Regions from separate parts of the Flavobacterium sp. W22_SRS_FK3 genome, predicted to be linked through region 2. Evidence: riboswitches for the same ligand, from Rfam matches in the RefSeq annotation. Region 2 holds a riboswitch; the other holds the start of a gene.
The links. A riboswitch is a leader RNA that binds a small molecule or an ion and turns the genes downstream of it on or off. The one in region 2 is predicted to bind S-adenosylmethionine.

Region 1: another riboswitch for S-adenosylmethionine. It lies ahead of ACEN2I_RS15285 (Na+/H+ antiporter NhaC family protein); the one in region 2 lies ahead of ACEN2I_RS12405 (alpha/beta fold hydrolase).

What each region holds. Positions count from the first base shown of each region.
Region 1 is NZ_JBGQOF010000016.1:4,488-13,105, forward strand. Features, by position in the region: gene ACEN2I_RS15265 (SusC/RagA family TonB-linked outer membrane protein) at 1-1,739, shown strand, start outside; gene ACEN2I_RS15270 (RagB/SusD family nutrient uptake outer membrane protein) at 1,750-3,225, shown strand; gene ACEN2I_RS15275 (zinc-binding metallopeptidase) at 3,251-4,108, shown strand; gene ACEN2I_RS15280 (DUF4302 domain-containing protein) at 4,142-5,479, shown strand; SAM-I-IV-variant riboswitch at 5,614-5,709, shown strand; gene ACEN2I_RS15285 (Na+/H+ antiporter NhaC family protein) at 5,767-7,104, shown strand; gene fabG (3-oxoacyl-[acyl-carrier-protein] reductase) at 7,269-8,015, shown strand; gene ACEN2I_RS15295 (hypothetical protein) at 8,098-8,618, shown strand, end outside.
Region 2 is NZ_JBGQOF010000011.1:53,342-61,959, forward strand. Features, by position in the region: gene thrA (bifunctional aspartate kinase/homoserine dehydrogenase I) at 1-2,360, opposite strand, end outside; gene ACEN2I_RS12405 (alpha/beta fold hydrolase) at 2,382-3,344, opposite strand; SAM riboswitch class I at 3,421-3,528, opposite strand; gene ACEN2I_RS12410 (hypothetical protein) at 3,709-3,909, opposite strand; gene ACEN2I_RS12415 (O-acetylhomoserine aminocarboxypropyltransferase/cysteine synthase family protein) at 4,597-5,904, opposite strand; gene metK (methionine adenosyltransferase) at 6,890-8,140, shown strand; gene ACEN2I_RS12425 (carboxypeptidase-like regulatory domain-containing protein) at 8,363-8,618, opposite strand, start outside.

The sequences.
Region 1 (8,618 bases), on a different contig from region 2:
AATACGGAGTAGAAGGTGTAAATGCTACAGTTAGAAATGCTAACGTATTTTTATATACTGATCCGGATGATTTAACGGCTCAACCCATTTCTGTACTACCAAATGGTGGGTTTTTAAGAAAGTTTACAAATGAATTGACTTCTTATAATATTAGAAATAGTGTGAATTATAGAAATACTTTCAATGAGAAACATGAAGTTGAAGGTTTCTTCGGTACTGAGTTACGTTCATTAGACAGAAGCAGCGATAATTTTACTGCTGCGGGAATACAGTATGACAGAGGACTTACCGCTTTTACTGACCCAAGAATCATAGAAAAAATTATCAACGAAGGAAGCTCATATTATGGCTTTAACGAAGAGAGAGAACGAACTGTAGGCTTCTTTGGAAAAGTAGGCTATACCTATGATCGTCGTTACACAGGATCAATTACGGGGCGTTATGACGGATCAAACAGACAAGGAAATAGTGGTTCTGGAAGATGGTTACCAACTTATACTTTTAGTGGTAAATGGAATGTTACTGAGGAGAAATTCATGCAAAATTTAAAAGTCATAAATAATTTGGCATTTAGAGGTTCTTACGGTCTTACAGCAACTGCAGGTCCTGCAACAAACTCTTTGGCAATTTACAAAAGTTATATCACAGACCGTTTAGCTATTTCTGACAGAGAAACAGGGATCGATATTGATGAGCTACAAAACTCTGATTTGACTTGGGAAAAGCAATTTGAAACAAACTTTGGTGTTGATTTAGGAATGTTTAATAATAGAATTCAATTTGTATCAGATATCTACAGTCGTAAAGCATTTGATTTGGTTGATTATGTTGTGACTTCAGGTATTGGTGGGCAAAGCATCAAACAAGGGAACAATGCTAACATGGAAACAAAAGGTCTTGAAATTGGATTTACTACTCAAAACATTGTGACAAATAATTTTAAATGGTCTTCAACACTGAATTTCTCTGTATATGATCAAAAGATTACTAAGTTAGAAAATCAGCCATCAGCATTTGATTTAATTGATGCTAATGGTGGAAATACAGTTGGACATCCTAGAAATTCATTGTATTCATATCAGTTTACAGGTTTAAATAATCAGGGTTTACCAACTTTTATTCAAAAAGAAGATGAAACAGATAACGTTACCGGAGCTAATTTTCAGGATACAGAAAATGTTACTGATTATTTGAAATATGAAGGTTCTATCGAGCCTAATAAATCGATTGGTTTTGCAAATACATTTAGTTACAAAAATTGGTCTTTATATGTATTTGTTGTTGGTTCTGGAGGGAATAAAGTACGTTTGAATCAGGCCTATGATAGCCAATATGATGATTTAACTGTATTTACAAAAGATTTTACAAACCGTTGGATCAACCCTGGTGATGAAGCATTTACGAATGTTCCGGTTATTGCAGATAAAAGATTAGTTCAAAATTACGGAACACAGGATCAATTGCAAATTGCTTATAACACCTATAATTATTCTGACGTAAGAATTGCAGATGGTGATTTTGTAAGACTAAAAAATGTATCCTTAAGTTGGGAGTTTCCTAAAGAGTTCAAAAGAAAATTAGGTGTAAGCACTTTTTCTCTTAAAGCATCAACGGTAAATCCATGGTTGATTTATTCTGACAAAAAGTTGAACGGACAAGATCCTGAATTCCGTAATACTGGTGGTGTTGCTCTTCCTGTAACAACACAATACACTTTTGCAATAAACCTTTCATTTTAATATACTGATTATGAAAAATATAAAAATAGCCTTATCTCTGTTGGTACTTTTAGGTATTAGTAGTTGCGATGATTTTCTTTCTGAAGTACCTGATAATAGAACCCAAATTGATACTCCTGATAAAATTAAGGAGTTATTAGTTAATGCATATCCCTTAGCTTCTTACATGGATTTGGCAGAAACAATGTCTGACAATGTTGGAGATGCAGAATTAAGTTCGGTATCTCGTAAAAACCAGCAGAGTTACAACTGGGAAATGCAAACTGAAATAGATATTGATACTGAAGCTAACTATTGGAATGCCTGCTACAGAGCAATCGCCCATGCTAACCAGGCACTACAATCTATTGAGCAATTAGGAAATCCAGCAAGTTTAAATTCTCAAAAAGGAGAAGCACTGATGGCCAGAGCCTACGCACATTTTATGCTGGTAACATTTTGGTCTAATCGCTACAACCCAGCCACAGCAGATACAGATTTAGGAATACCTTATGTAAAAGTTCCTGAAACAGAATTGCTTAAAAATTACAAAAGAAATACTGTTAAAGAAGTTTTTGATTTTATTGAAAATGATTTAGAAGAAGGCTTAGGACTAGTAACTAATGACTACAGCGAACCTAAATTTCACTTTAATAAAGAAGCTTCTAAAGCATTTGCAAGTCGTTTTTATTTGATAAAAGGAGATTGGGATAAAGTACTTGAAGTTTCTGAAGGATTGGGTTCTAAACCTGTAGGAAAATTAAAAGATTACGTAACTTTATCTGGTTTAGCTCCGGATATTCAGTTTATTGAATATGGTAAATCGTCGTATAGTACAAATTTACTAATAGCTTCTCCAAACTCGCTAATTGGCAGATCTGCCAGTTCTAGTAATTTTTACTTAACATCGGATAAGCAAGCAGAACTTTTTAGTTCTGCAACTAATCCATTTAATAAAACTTATTTGTTTAAATTTTATTCTTACAACAGTAGCAGAACATTGTTTACGCCTAAGTTTGAGGAGTATTTTAAATATACAAATATTAGTGCAGGAATAGGTGAAGCCTACTGTGGAATTGTTCTTTTGTCAAATGATGAGTTTTATTTAAACAGAATTGAAGCTCTTATAATGAAAGATAGGATTGCAGAAGCAAATACGGAGCTAGAGTATTTTATTGGTACAAGAACAACCTCTTATAATGCAACAACCGATAAGCTTACAGAGGCAAAAATTGTAAGTATGTACCCTGTAATTGCTGATGAATTAACACCTTTTTACACTATGACAGCTTTGCAAACTTCTTATGTAAAGGCAGTTGCTCAGGCAAGAAGAAGAGATTTTGTTCATGAAGGATTAAGATGGCTAGATGTAAAACGTTTTAATATTGTTGTAAATCACACAACTTTTGGTTTACCGGTAAATACTTTGGTAAAAGACGATAAGCGTAGAGCATTACAAATCCCTCTTTCTGCATCCAATTACGGTGTAGAAAAAAACCCTAGGTAAATTTTAATTTTTAATTTTAATTATGATGAAAATATTAAAACAATATAAAGTATTAGCTTTGGTTGCAGGGGTTTTATCTTTTGCATCTTGTGCTCATGAAGATACCCTTGGAGAGAGTCAGTTAGATTATACCCAAGCCGAAAAAAGCGAGTTAGACAATTGGATTGATGCTAATTATTTGAATCCTTACAATATTAATGCACAATACAAGTGGAATCAGAATACGGTAGATAATAACCGTTTTTTATTTCCTCCAATGGTTGATAAAGTGCAACCCGCTTTAGATGTGGTAAAGAAAATTTGGATAGACAGTTATACAACAGTTGGAGGTTATGATTTTGTAAAGAAAGTTGCTCCAAGAGAAATTGTATTGGTTGGGGGCGTAAATTCTAATACAAACGGAACCAGAACTTTAGGGATTGCAGATTCCGGACAAAGAATTACATTATTTGAAGTAGATTATTTAAACAAAAAAAATCGGGCAAATGTTACTGAGTTTATTCATACCATACAACATGAGTACGTACATATACTAAATCAGAACAAACCTTTTGACGAAGAGGCCTGGCAAAAAATTACGCCAGGAGGTTATACAGGAACGTGGCATCTGGAGGTGCTTGCAACTTCAAGAAGTTTGGGTTTTATAACCAATTACGCCAGAAATAATGTTATTGAAGATTTTGCAGAAACAGCCTCTACTATTTTATCAAGTACAAAAGCAGAGTATGCGGCTATTTTAGCCAGTATGCCTGCAGACGGAAGAGCAAAATTAAAGCAAAAAGAAGCTATTGTAGTGCAATATTATAAAGATGCATTTAATATGGATTTCTATGCTTTAAGAGATGAAGCTGAGAAAAATACAAATGAGGTTGTAAATAATTAATTTTCGTCACTATATAATTTAATAGATAATATTATGAAACTAAAAAACATATTTAAGTACCTCATGCTGGCATTTTTGACACTGTATTTAGGTTCTTGCAGTAATAATACCGATGCAGATCAATTGTTCGATCAAACTCCTACTGAGCGATTAAATGCTCAAAAAAGTGAGCTTAATGATGCTTTGCTTGCATCAGAGAATGGGTGGAAAGCGGTCTATTTTACAGATGATACTCAATTAGGAGGATATACCCATTTGTTTAAATTTTTGCCTGGTAATAAAGTTGAAATGGCATCAGATTTTGATGATGATACAGAAAAGTATACCAGTGACTATAATGTAGTTTTAGGTAGTACTGTAAGTTTATTGTTTGATACTTATAACAGAATTCACCTTTTATCAGATTCGAACAGTTATCCAACAACGGCTCTAAGAGGGAAAGGTTATTTAGGGGATTTTCAGTTTCTGTATTATGGTCAGGAAAATGGAGATATCCTTTTTAAAAGTAACAGATTGGTTAGAGAAGTTCGTTTTGTGAAAGCGACAGCTCAGGATTGGGTAGATTTAGCAGAGAATTTAGAAACAGAAAAAAATGTAATTGGTTCATCATCTCGTCCTCTTTTTAGATTTTTAGAAACGAACGATGGTACTACAGTTAAAAAATATGATTTTTCTTTTTCATCAGCTACCAGATTTTCAAATTCAAGTGCTATAGATGATTCTGGCGAGGTTATCAGTATGGGAGTTGGATATACACCAACCGGAATTGTTGTTAGTCCGGCTGTAGAAGTTAAAGGTCAAAAACTAACTAATTTTATATATAATGATGCTGATGGAAGTTTTACAGCAACTGGAACAGGCGGAGTAACAGCAACTATAAAATATTCGAATGAACCTCTTGTTTTAACTGACGATTATAAACTTCTTTTAGAAGGAAATCCTCAAATGGTGTTTGGTTATATAGATGCAAATTTATACACAGCACCTTCAACATCAAGTTATGCTAAATCATTAATAGATAAAGTAAATGCTACTTTACCAGCTACTCAAAAACTTGCCAGAATTCAGTTTTACTTTAATACTGCTTTAAATGGAAGTTATATTGAGTATAGATTTAATGGAGGTAAAGCTTCTATATATCATTTTATAATTACTAGTGAAGATGCTACTAAGAAAACTTTAATTCTGTCGAATGACGGATGGACGGTAGCTGCTGCCTCAAGAGCATTTTTAAATGAGTTAGATGCTGAATTAACAAATCCTCAGGGGTTGTATGTTAAAAAGGAGGCATTCAGAATAACCTATACTAATACTGTTTACACATTTACAAGTGCAGCAAGTAACTTTAGAATAACTACGTATCAACTTTAGTTTTAGTTTTAGTTTGGTTTTAGTTTTAGTTGAAAAGCAGCTCAATTTGGGCTGCTTTTTTGTATCTAAAACATTTATTTTGAATTAAAAAGATGTTAATATAATCAATTCAATAAAATAATTACTATTTTTGCAGCCGTTATCACGAATCTCGCAAAGAGATAGCAACCTGCAAAACAAGCAAGGTGCTAAAACGATAAGCCAAATCCTTTGGAAAAAATGTTGTCTATCATTTTATTATCCAAATTTTTCTTATCGTCGTAAACGTTTCATTTATAAACTATTTTATGACAAAAAATTTAAGAGCAAAAGGAAATGCCTTTGCATTACTACCACTATTAATTTTCATCTTTATTTTTTTAGGATCAGGGATCTTTTTAAAAGATTTCTATGCATTACCATCTCCAGTTGCTGTTTTGGTAGGCATTATTGCTGCTTTTTTGTTATTTAAAGAATCAGCTGAAGAAAAAACAAAAACGTTTATTTCAGGTTGTGGAGAAAGCAAAATAATGACCATGTGTATCATCTATTTGCTTGCAGGTGCTTTTGCGGTAGTGAGTAAAGCTACTGGTGGAGTGGATGCTGTGGTAAATATGGGTATCAATACGATTGATGCGGCTTATTTTCCATTAGGAATTTTCCTGATTGCGGCTTTTTTATCGACTGCAACAGGAACATCTGTTGGAGCAATTGTTGCAATAGGCCCAATTGCAGTTCGACTGGCCGAATCCAGTGGAGCTTCGCTGCCTTTAATTTCCGGAGCTTTGCTTGGCGGATCAATGTTGGGTGATAACCTTTCTATGATTTCTGATACGACGATTGCAGCTACACAATCTTTGGGTTGTGAATTGAAAGACAAGTTTAAAATCAATCTTTTTATTGCTTTTCCTGCTGCTGTTGTAACCATAATTGTTCTGTTTTATTTAGGATTAAATTCGGAAATTATTGCTGTTGAAATTCCGAAAGCAAGTTTTGATTGGATTACCATCATTCCGTATTTATTGGTAATTATTCTAGCTTTAATAGGTGTAGATGTGTTTACAACTTTAATAATAGGGACTTTGCTGGCAGGAATTATTGGTTTTTTTGGGCATAGTTTTACACTTCTACAATTTACCCAAAAAATATATGAAGGTTTTACAAGCATGACAGATATTTTTCTGCTTTCGATGCTTTCGGGCGGATTGGCGGCGATGGTGGATAAAGCAGGCGGAATTGATTACGTTTTATATCATATTAAAAAAGGAATAAAAAGCAAAAAATCAGCTCAATTAGGTATTGGAACTTTAGTAGGTTTTGCCAATTTAGCGATTGCAAATAATACGGTTTCGATTGTAATTACGGGTGGAATTGCGAAAGAAATTAATGATGAGTATGATTTAGATGCCAGAAAAACGGCTACTATTCTGGATATATTTTCTTGTATTATCCAAGGTATTTTGCCCTATGGTGCCCAGGTTTTATTAATTCTAAGCTTTGCTAAAGGAAAATTAGATTTTTTTGATTTGATTGGAAATGCCTGGTATCATTTGTTTTTATTGACTTTTACAAGTATTGCTATCTATAGTTCTGTATGGGACAAATGGGTGAATAAAGTTTTGAAGTTTAGAAATCCCAATCTATAATATTGAACTGTGGTTTTTTTTAAAAAGGAATTGTTCTATATTTGACAAGTCGTTTTTAGCCCTGATAGAAGTGGAAATCCTTTTGTGTTTTTTCTTTAAAAACATAAAAGATTGCAACGGATAGCAGGAATAGCTACAAATAATTATTAAAATTAATTTTGAATATGAAATTACTAGAAGGAAAAGTTGCCATTATTACGGGGGCCAGTCGTGGAATTGGAAAAGGAATTGCTGAAGTTTTTGCTAAACATGGTGCAAATGTTGCTTTTACATACAGCTCATCTGTATCATCAGCCCAAGCTTTAGAAGCAGAATTGAACGGTTTGGGAGTGAAAGCAAAAGGATACCAGTCGAACGCAGCAGATTTTAATGAAGCGCAGACTTTTGTGGATGCAGTTTTGGCTGATTTTGGGACGGTTGACATCTTGATTAATAACGCTGGAATTACAAAAGATAACCTATTGATGCGTATGTCTGAAGCTGATTTTGATCAGGTTATTGATGTGAATTTGAAATCGGTTTTTAATATGACTAAGGCTATTCAGAAGACTTTTTTAAAGCAGCGTTCCGGTTCTATTGTTAATATAAGTTCGGTAGTTGGAGTTTCTGGAAATGCAGGACAAACCAACTATGCAGCTTCAAAAGCGGGAGCAATTGGTTTTACAAAATCGGTAGCACTAGAGTTAGGATCTCGTAATATTCGTTGTAATGCGATCGCTCCTGGATTTATTGAAACTGAGATGACGGCAAAATTACCGGAAGATGTAGTAAAAGGCTGGAGAGATGGGATTCCGTTAAAACGTGGCGGAACAACTGAAGATGTTGCAAACGCTTGTCTTTTCTTAGCTTCAGATATGAGTGCTTATGTTACCGGACAGGTTTTAAATGTTTGCGGAGGAATGCTGACCTAAGATGCTAAGGTTCTAAGTTGCTAAGATTCTTAGGTTTTCCTAAGATGTTTGAATTATAAATTTTCCAATACGAATTACAAATATGACTACAAACACAATTCTATTATTATTACTTTCTGTAGTAATAGCGGGTGGATTGTCGTATTTTCAATATTTTTATAAAGCCAAAAGCGATTCGAAAATGAATCTTTTTTTGGCTTTTTTGCGTTTTTTAGCCATTTTTGGATTGTTGGTTTTACTGATTAATCCGGTGATTACTAAAAATTCGCTTGAAGTTACCAAAACCCCTTTGGCAATTGCGGTAGATAATTCAAGTTCTATTGCGGCATTAAAATCGGATAAAAAAGTAGCTGAATTATATAAGGCTTTGGTTTCGAATCCGGCTCTTCAGGATAAGTTTGAAATTCAGTCCTATCAGTTTGATGCAGATTTTAAACCTTGGGAGAAATTTGATTTTAAAGGAAAGCAAACCAATCTTGATGAGGTTGCGAAGAATTTAAAAAGCATCAATAAAAACCTGATTTTTCCAACGGTTATTATTACAGACGGAAATCAGACTACAGGAAACAATTATGTATATCGTTTTGATCCTGAGAATAAAGT
Region 2 (8,618 bases):
GCTGATCCTGCTCCGGCACCCTGAATTACAATTGGTCTGTCTCCGTACGATTCTGTATAAATTTCGAAAAAAGAATCAGAGCCTTTTAATCCTCCAAGTGCAGTGTCAGAAGGTACTGAAACTAATTTCACTTCAAGATTTCCTTTATCGTTTTGCAAATCACCGGATAATTCACCAATGTATCTTAATACGTGATTTGGCTTTTGTTCGGCTTTTATTTTATTGTAAATCGGATCGAATTCTTTTAATTTGGTTAAGAAGTCAGAAACATTTCCTTCACGTAAATGTTCCGGGATTAAATTCTGAATTAAGATTTCTTCAAATTCGTTTTGTAAATCTAATTCTCTCGCCAAAATCAATAATTTTCTTCCCACATCATTTCCGCATAAATCCTCGCGCGGATCCGGTTCTGTGTAACCGTTATCAATTGCTTCCTGCAGAATTTCACTAAAAGGAGCGTCTTTTGCAGAGAAATTATTGAATAAATAACTCAGTGTTCCTGAAAATACTCCTTTTATCTTGGTGATATTTTCGCCAGAAAGATGTAATAATTTAATCGTGTCAATTAATGGTAATCCGGCACCAACATTGGTTTCATACAAATAATTCTTTTGATTTTCAGCCAGAACTTTTCTCAGTTCCTTATAAAAACCATAACTCAATGTATTAGCTACTTTATTAGACGAAATCAAATCGAAACTGCTTTCTGCAAGTTTAATATAATTCTCCACGAATGTTGCACTTGCCGTATTATCAATCGCAATTAAATTCTCTAAATGATATTTATCTGCATACTCAATAATATCCTGAATAGTGTAATCAAGTCCTTTACTCTGAATTTCATTTTTCCAGTCTGAAGTCACACCATTTTTATTTAAAATCAGTTTTTTAGAATTCGCAATGGCAAAGACATTCAGCTTAATATCTTTTCGTTTTTCGATAGCATCCGCAGATTCTAAAATTTGATTGATTAAAGTTCCGCCCACTAACCCATGTCCAAAAATAGCAATATTGATTTTTTTAGAGACACCAAAAATTTCTCCGTGAATTACGTTTAAAGCTTTGTTTAATTCCGATTTTTTAACCACCAAACTCACGTTTTTACCCGTAACGGTATTGTTAAACAATATCGGAACAATTTTATTTTTGATTAAAGCAGTATAAGGTTTATGAAAAGTACTTAAATCTTGTCCAATGATTGAAATAACCGAAACATTATCTGTTACTGTAATCTGATTTACATCCTTTGAATAAAAATCATTTTCGAATTCTTTCTCCAATTCAACCATTGCCGTTGTAGCTTTATCAGTGGCAACCACAAGACCAATTCCTCTTTCTGAGGAACCTTGCGAAATAATACTTACACTTATATTGTGATCTCCCATTACCTTGAAAATTCGGGCATCAACTCCGGATTTCCCAAGCAATCCGCGGCCTTCAAGATTTAAAAGCGAAACATTTTCAAGAACCGAAAGCGTTTTGATTCCTTCTTTTGCAGTATCAGAAGTGATTAAAGTTCCCCGGTTTTCATGGTTGAATGTATTTAAAATTCGAAGCGGGATGTTTTTTTCCAACAAAGGAATAATCGTTTTGGCATGCAAAATTGTAGCACCAAAATTCGCTAATTCATTTGCTTCATTGAAAGATAAAAATTCTATTTTTTTAGCATCTGCAACCAAATCAGGATTTGCTGTATAAATACCGTCAACGTGTGTAAAATTTTGTAACTCCTCTGCATTTAAATAATTAGCAATCAAAGAAGCGGTATAATTACTGCCATTTCTTCCTAAAGTTGTCGTATCGTTATTGTTATTCGAACCAATAAAACCAGTTACAACATTAACAGTCGATCCATTGTACTCTTTAAAATAATTGACAACATTTTTCTTGGAAAGCTGTTCCAAAGGCTGTGCATCACCAAATTTAGAGTCTGTTTTTAGCAGCTCTCTTGAATCGGCAAAATTAGCAGGAATTCCTTTTTCGATTAAAATTGCAGTTAATAGTTTTGCAGAAAGCAATTCGCCTTTAGACAAAATCTGATCTTTAATTTTATTGCTGTAATCGCCAATTAAACTTACCCCTTCATAAAGTTTATCCAAAATAGTAAACTCTTCAGATAAATCGACCTTAGGATAATCTGAAATTTGGTAGGTCTTAAAATTTTCTAATAATCTTTTGTAATCACCGTTTTTAGCGGCAATTTTTAAAATATATTCTAATTCATCCGTAGCATTTCCTCTTGCAGAAACTACTACGGCAATTTTTTCGCCCTGGTTTACTTTCTCGGCAATTATAGAAACGACTTTATTAAGTCCTTCTCCGTTTGATAATGACTTACCTCCAAATTTTAATATTTTCATTTTATCTTTTTATTATTCTGCTTAAAAAATAGCAGCCAGTAAATTATCTAATTGTTTGTACTCGATTAAAAAAGCATCATGTCCATGTACTGAATTTATTTCGCTGTAAAAAACATTTTCTTTGAACTTTTTTAACTCCTGAAACGTTTCCCGGTTTTCTTTTGGTGTAAAAAACAAATCAGAATCGATTCCGATAATATGGATATCTGCATTTGATTTTGACATTAAAGTTTGGAAATCTTCTCCGTTTCGGGTAATATCTATTGTTTTAAGCAATTGGTTCATCAATTTATAAGAAGCCAATTGATATCTTTTTTGTAATTTATCTCCGTGATGTGCCAGCCAGCTTTCTATATTAAAAATTAAAAGATCCTGATTAATGGTTCTCTGAAATTTTTCTTTGAATGATTCCGGAGAACGATAACACAACATGGCGTGAATTCGGGCATCCTCGATTGGCTTTGATGAATTATTCAGAATTTGCTCCTGCAAATAACAATTGGCAATCATCCAGTCTGTCGATTTCCAATCTGTCGCTATCGGAATCAGATGCTTGGTAATATTAGGTTCAAGAGCCAGCATTTCCCAGGCAATTCCACCGCCTACAGAACCTCCAATGATAGCATAAAGCTGTCCGGTTTTTAATGCTTGGATTCCTTTCAAAAAGATACGGGCAATATCTCTGGCCGTAAAATCCTTATAATTTTCGATAGTAAAAGAATCGTTCCCATTGCCCGGAACATTAAATGCCAATACTGAATATTTGGTAGTGTCAATTGTTTTTCCATCACCAATCAAATCATTCCACCAGCCATTTTCACCGGTAACCTGTGCATTTCCTGTTAAAGCATGATTGACCAAAACAATTGGTGCACTGTGCAGCGGTAAACCAAAAAGTGCAAAACTTAAGGATAATGAATTATATGAAGCACCACTTTCGGTAGTGAAATTTTGTAATATGATAGGGTCTGGTATACTTTCCAATTTCAAATCTTTTATTTTTGATTTGTATATGGAAATATTAGAAAGAAAGTCTAGAACGAAACTAGAAAAACTCTTTTTGTTATCTTTCCACGTTGGGCGTGGTAGAATGCAGCACCTTCTTCGCTTTACCGAAGGGTTGCTAAGGATTCATCGGGTCTAATCCCTCGTCCTTTCTTTATAACATTTCAATACGTTTCTGAACTTAATGGTGCAAATTAAATACTATTTTCTTAAACAAACAAATTTAATCTAAAGAGATTATTTTTATATCAAATAACAAAAACTATTATACGCAGAAAATTACCGAATGTAAAATCCAGTAAATTCCAGAAGGCTTCACCCTATTTTATGATGTTTTTTCAATTTAGATGAAAAGAGTATCATTTTCTTTTGAATACATCAAAAACAATAAAGAGTTGGCTTCTTTAGTAGTTGTTTTTTTATCCGTTTCCATGAGACCAAATCTTGGATGAATCAATTCATTTATTGGCGGCGGATTATTTCTTTTTGCCCTTATGTTTTTCAATGTTGAAAATGTCTTTGTTAAGTAGTTTAAAGTTCGCATAATATTAAGTTTTAGTTTGTTTATGTATTATTATCTTTATTATTGTTTTATCATTTTGTTACGGCAAGCTGACGAAATAAAAAAACCCTTTTGGATTTAGATACCAAAAGGGTTTAAGTCGTTTTAACTTACTATACTTTTGGAATCAACAGACGAATATGCAAATAGACGCGACATTGAACATTTTGTTCATCTGTAGGGAATCATTCATCTGTGATTTATATTTTATTTTAAAAAACTCTAGCATTTTGTATAAATTTAAAAAGCCTCCCAATTACTTTGGGAGGCTTTGCTATATTAATATTGTATTTACAATTTTAAGCAATAGACAACCCAACGGTTTCTCTCGAAAGGACGCAAAACATTTTAGATTGATTAAACATATTTTTAGTAGTTTTTGGGTTTAACAAATATGCAAATATTTTTTTAATGCACCAAATAAATATGCACGAAAAAACTTCAAAAAACAAAATAACTTACAGATTATCATTAAAAAACATCTTACAAAATCACATTTTACAAAAAACAAGTAAAAATCTTACATATTTAAACTCTCAAAATTAAAATTTCAAAGAACTTATAGAAAAGTTAAACTGTTTACTCATTTAAAAAAACAAGTATTTATCTATAAAAAAATCACCTCTGTTAAAACTGAGTTTACTAAAGGCAATTTTAAAACAAAAAACTTTAATTTTTATTAAATACTGTATTAGGCGATTTTGCAACACTTGCAAAAACTGTTTTCAAGTCATTAATTAAATCTTCGACATCTTCAATTCCTACTGAAAGTCGAATCAAATCCTTTGAAACGCCAGTTTCCAATTGCTCTTCATCAGTTAACTGTTGATGGGTTGTACTCGCAGGATGAATAATAAGCGATTTAGTGTCACCTATGTTTGCTAAAAGTGAGAACAATTTTGTTTCGTCAACCACTTTTTTGGCCGCTTCAAAACCTCCATGCAAACCAAAAGTAATAACGCCACTTTGACCTTCGGGCAAATATTCCTGAGCTAAATCATAATACTTGCTCGATTTCAAGCCAGGGTAATTAACCCATATCACCTGATCTTGTTTTTCTAACCATTCAGCTAAAGCCAAAGCATTTTCGCTGTGTTTTTTAATTCGGATTGGCAAAGTTTCCAAACCCTGAATAATCTGAAAAGCATTGAATGGACTCAAAGCTGCTCCAAAATCCCGTAATCCTTCAATTCTTGCTTTTGCAATAAAAGCTGCATTTCCAAGCGCTTCATGATATACTAATCCGTGGTATCCTGATGAAGGTTCTGTAAATTCAGGGAATTTTCCGTTCGACCAGTCAAAAGTTCCAGCATCAATAATAACACCTCCTAATGAAGTTCCGTTACCTGAAAGATATTTAGTCAAAGAATGGATTACAATGTTTGCCCCGTATTCAATGGGTTTTAATAAATAAGGTGTTGCCACAGTGTTATCTACAATAAAGGGTACTTTAAAGTTTTTGGCTTCCGCCGAAATGGCTTTCAAATCCAATACATCTAATTTTGGATTTCCCAGAGATTCAACAAAAAAAGCTCTTGTATTTTCTTTTGCTGCTTTCGTAAAGTTTTCAGCTATTAAAGGATCAACAAAAGTCGTTGTAATTCCTAAACGAGGCAAAGTTACTTTTAACAGATTGTAGGTGCCTCCGTATAAACTATTTGAAGCTACGATATGATCGCCCGATTTTAGCAGCGTTAAAAAAGTCGTTGCAATTGCCGATGCTCCAGATGCTGTCACTACTGCTGCGATTCCGCCTTCTAGCGATGCCAGTCGTTGTTCCAAAACATCGTTTGTAGGGTTATTTAATCTGGTGTAAATAAATCCGGATTCAGCCAAACCAAATAAATTGGCAGCATGATCAGCATTATTAAATACGTATGATGATGTTTGATAAATAGGTACTGCTCTTGTGTTTCCATTTTTAGTTACATCGTGTCCAGCGTGAAGTGCATTTGTTGCGAATTTTTGTTTGCTCATGATTTCTTAGTTTTAAGTATTATTAATATTTTATTGAAATTGATTTTTAAATTATTTCTTTAAATAAAAAGGTTATCGTTTTCCGCAGAATACATATGTGCGAGCAATGAGTCTGTTTGGTTAGAGTATAATTTTCCTTTTTGCAAACTGAAGTTTGTTTTTTGATTTTGAACTAATCCAAAAATGTTTTTTGGGTTAATTACTTTCAAGATTCTATATAGTGTTTTCATGATTTTTAATTTTAAAGTAATTGAAATAAAAAAAGCCCTTTCGGATGGCTACCAAAAGGGCTTATAGTAAGGAACTATAACAAAGATTTTATCTTTCACTTTCGGCAATAGCAAATTGGGATGCACATCGGCATCACACAACACATCATCATTTTATTTACCACTGAATTATTCATTTTATTTTTTTAGTTTTCACCATATAAGGGATATAAGTTCATTTTAGTTTTTATTTTTTACTTTAAGCAAGACTTATATTTCTCAGTTGGTTTAAATTTTATTTCGATTTGAATCAAAAAAAACCTCCGCGATTGGCAGAGGTCTTATTGTTATTTTAGATTTAGATACTAAACAATAGTAAACTCTGCGGAAACTTTCGACATCATACAGCACATATTTTTATTAACTAAATTCATTTTTCTAATTGTTTGTTTGGCAAATTTGAGAACTTTTTTTGAAAACTCCAAACAAAAAGCAAATTAATTTCAATTACCCTATCAAAATAGTATGCTATGTTAAATTTATCTTTATAAAAATAAAAAATACAGAACTTTAATTTGCAAATCAAAATGGTTTTGTACTTTTGCACCCTAATACAGAGGAAAAATTTGAACTGATTGCAACCTCTTCATAATGAAATGGTTCGTTATGGATACTGAAAGATCGATTTCAGTAGTAAAAAATGCTAAAGCAGAAACTCTCCTTTAGTCTTTTTCAGCAATTATTTTCCTCGCTTAATTTTAATTTAATACATTATTATGGCTTATTTATTTACGTCAGAATCTGTTAGTGAAGGGCATCCGGACAAAGTTGCAGATCAAATTTCGGATGCATTAATTGATAACTTCTTAGCATTTGATGCCGACTCAAAAGTAGCATGTGAAACTTTAGTTACGACTGGCCAGGTAATTTTGGCCGGGGAAGTAAAATCGAATACGTATCTTGATGTACAGCAAATCGCCCGCGAAGTAATTCGTAAAATTGGATATACAAAAAGTGAGTACATGTTTGAGGCAAATTCTTGTGGAATTTTGTCAGCAATTCACGAACAATCAGCAGATATTAATCAGGGTGTAGACAGAGCTAAGCCAGAAGAGCAAGGTGCAGGTGATCAGGGAATGATGTTTGGTTATGCAACTAACGAAACGGAGAACTACATGCCATTGGCACTTGATTTATCTCATAAATTATTGCAGGAATTAGCTATTTTAAGACGTGAGAATAATGAAATCACTTATTTACGTCCGGATGCTAAATCTCAGGTAACTTTAGAATATAGTGACGATAACAAACCAACCCGTATTGATGCAATTGTAATCTCGACTCAACACGATGATTTTGATGAAGAAGCTACGATGTTGGCTAAAATCAAAAAAGATATTATCGAAATTTTGATTCCGAGAATTATCGCTAAAAACCCTACTCATGCTCATTTATTTAATGATACAATCAACTACCATATTAACCCAACAGGAAAATTCGTAATTGGAGGACCTCACGGAGATACTGGTTTAACAGGAAGAAAAATCATTGTGGATACTTACGGTGGAAAAGGAGCTCACGGTGGTGGTGCTTTTTCAGGAAAAGACCCGAGTAAAGTAGACAGAAGTGCTGCTTATGCAACACGTCATATTGCTAAAAACTTAGTAGCTGCAGGTGTTGCCGACGAAATTTTAGTTCAGGTTTCTTATGCCATTGGTGTTGCGCAACCAATGGGAATCTTCATTGAAACTTACGGAACTTCAAAAGTAAATTTGACTAACGGTGAAATCGCTAAAAAAGTAGAAGCTATCTTTGATATGCGTCCTTACTTTATCGAACAACGTTTGAAATTAAGAAACCCAATATATAGCGAAACTGCTGCTTACGGGCACATGGGACGCCAACCAGAAACCGTAACTAAAACTTTTTCTGCTCCAGGAGGAAACGAAAAAACAGTTACTGTTGAGTTATTTACATGGGAAAAACTTGATTTTGTTGACCAAGTAAAAAATGCTTTTGGATTGTAGAATCAGATCATTAGACTGTTAGATTTTTAGATTACTTTTAATCTTAAATATTAAACCCCGATTTCTATTTTTTTAGATTCGGGGTTTGTTTTTTTATTTTGAATCTTATAAATTATAAATATATATTAACGGTATACAGCCCGATATGGGAACGACATCCTTTTTCTCGCTTCTTTAGCGAGGAAAAGATATAGTGGACAGCAGGATTAGCTTCTCATTAAACTACAAATTATACTTCATCGAAAAGATAATATATCTAGGCTGAACGGTATACTGAGAAACCCTTGTAGAAAATTGCGAGAAGCTGTCATCATTGAGATAGGTAGTATTTAATAGATTAGTCGCTGAAATTTTATATTCCCATTTACTGTTTTTCTTTTGGTAAATTAAGCTGGCACTTAAAAAATCATATTCGTTATTGACTGATTTATTAGTGTTGTAATAATGATAAAATTCGTACTCCGAAACAAACGAAAAA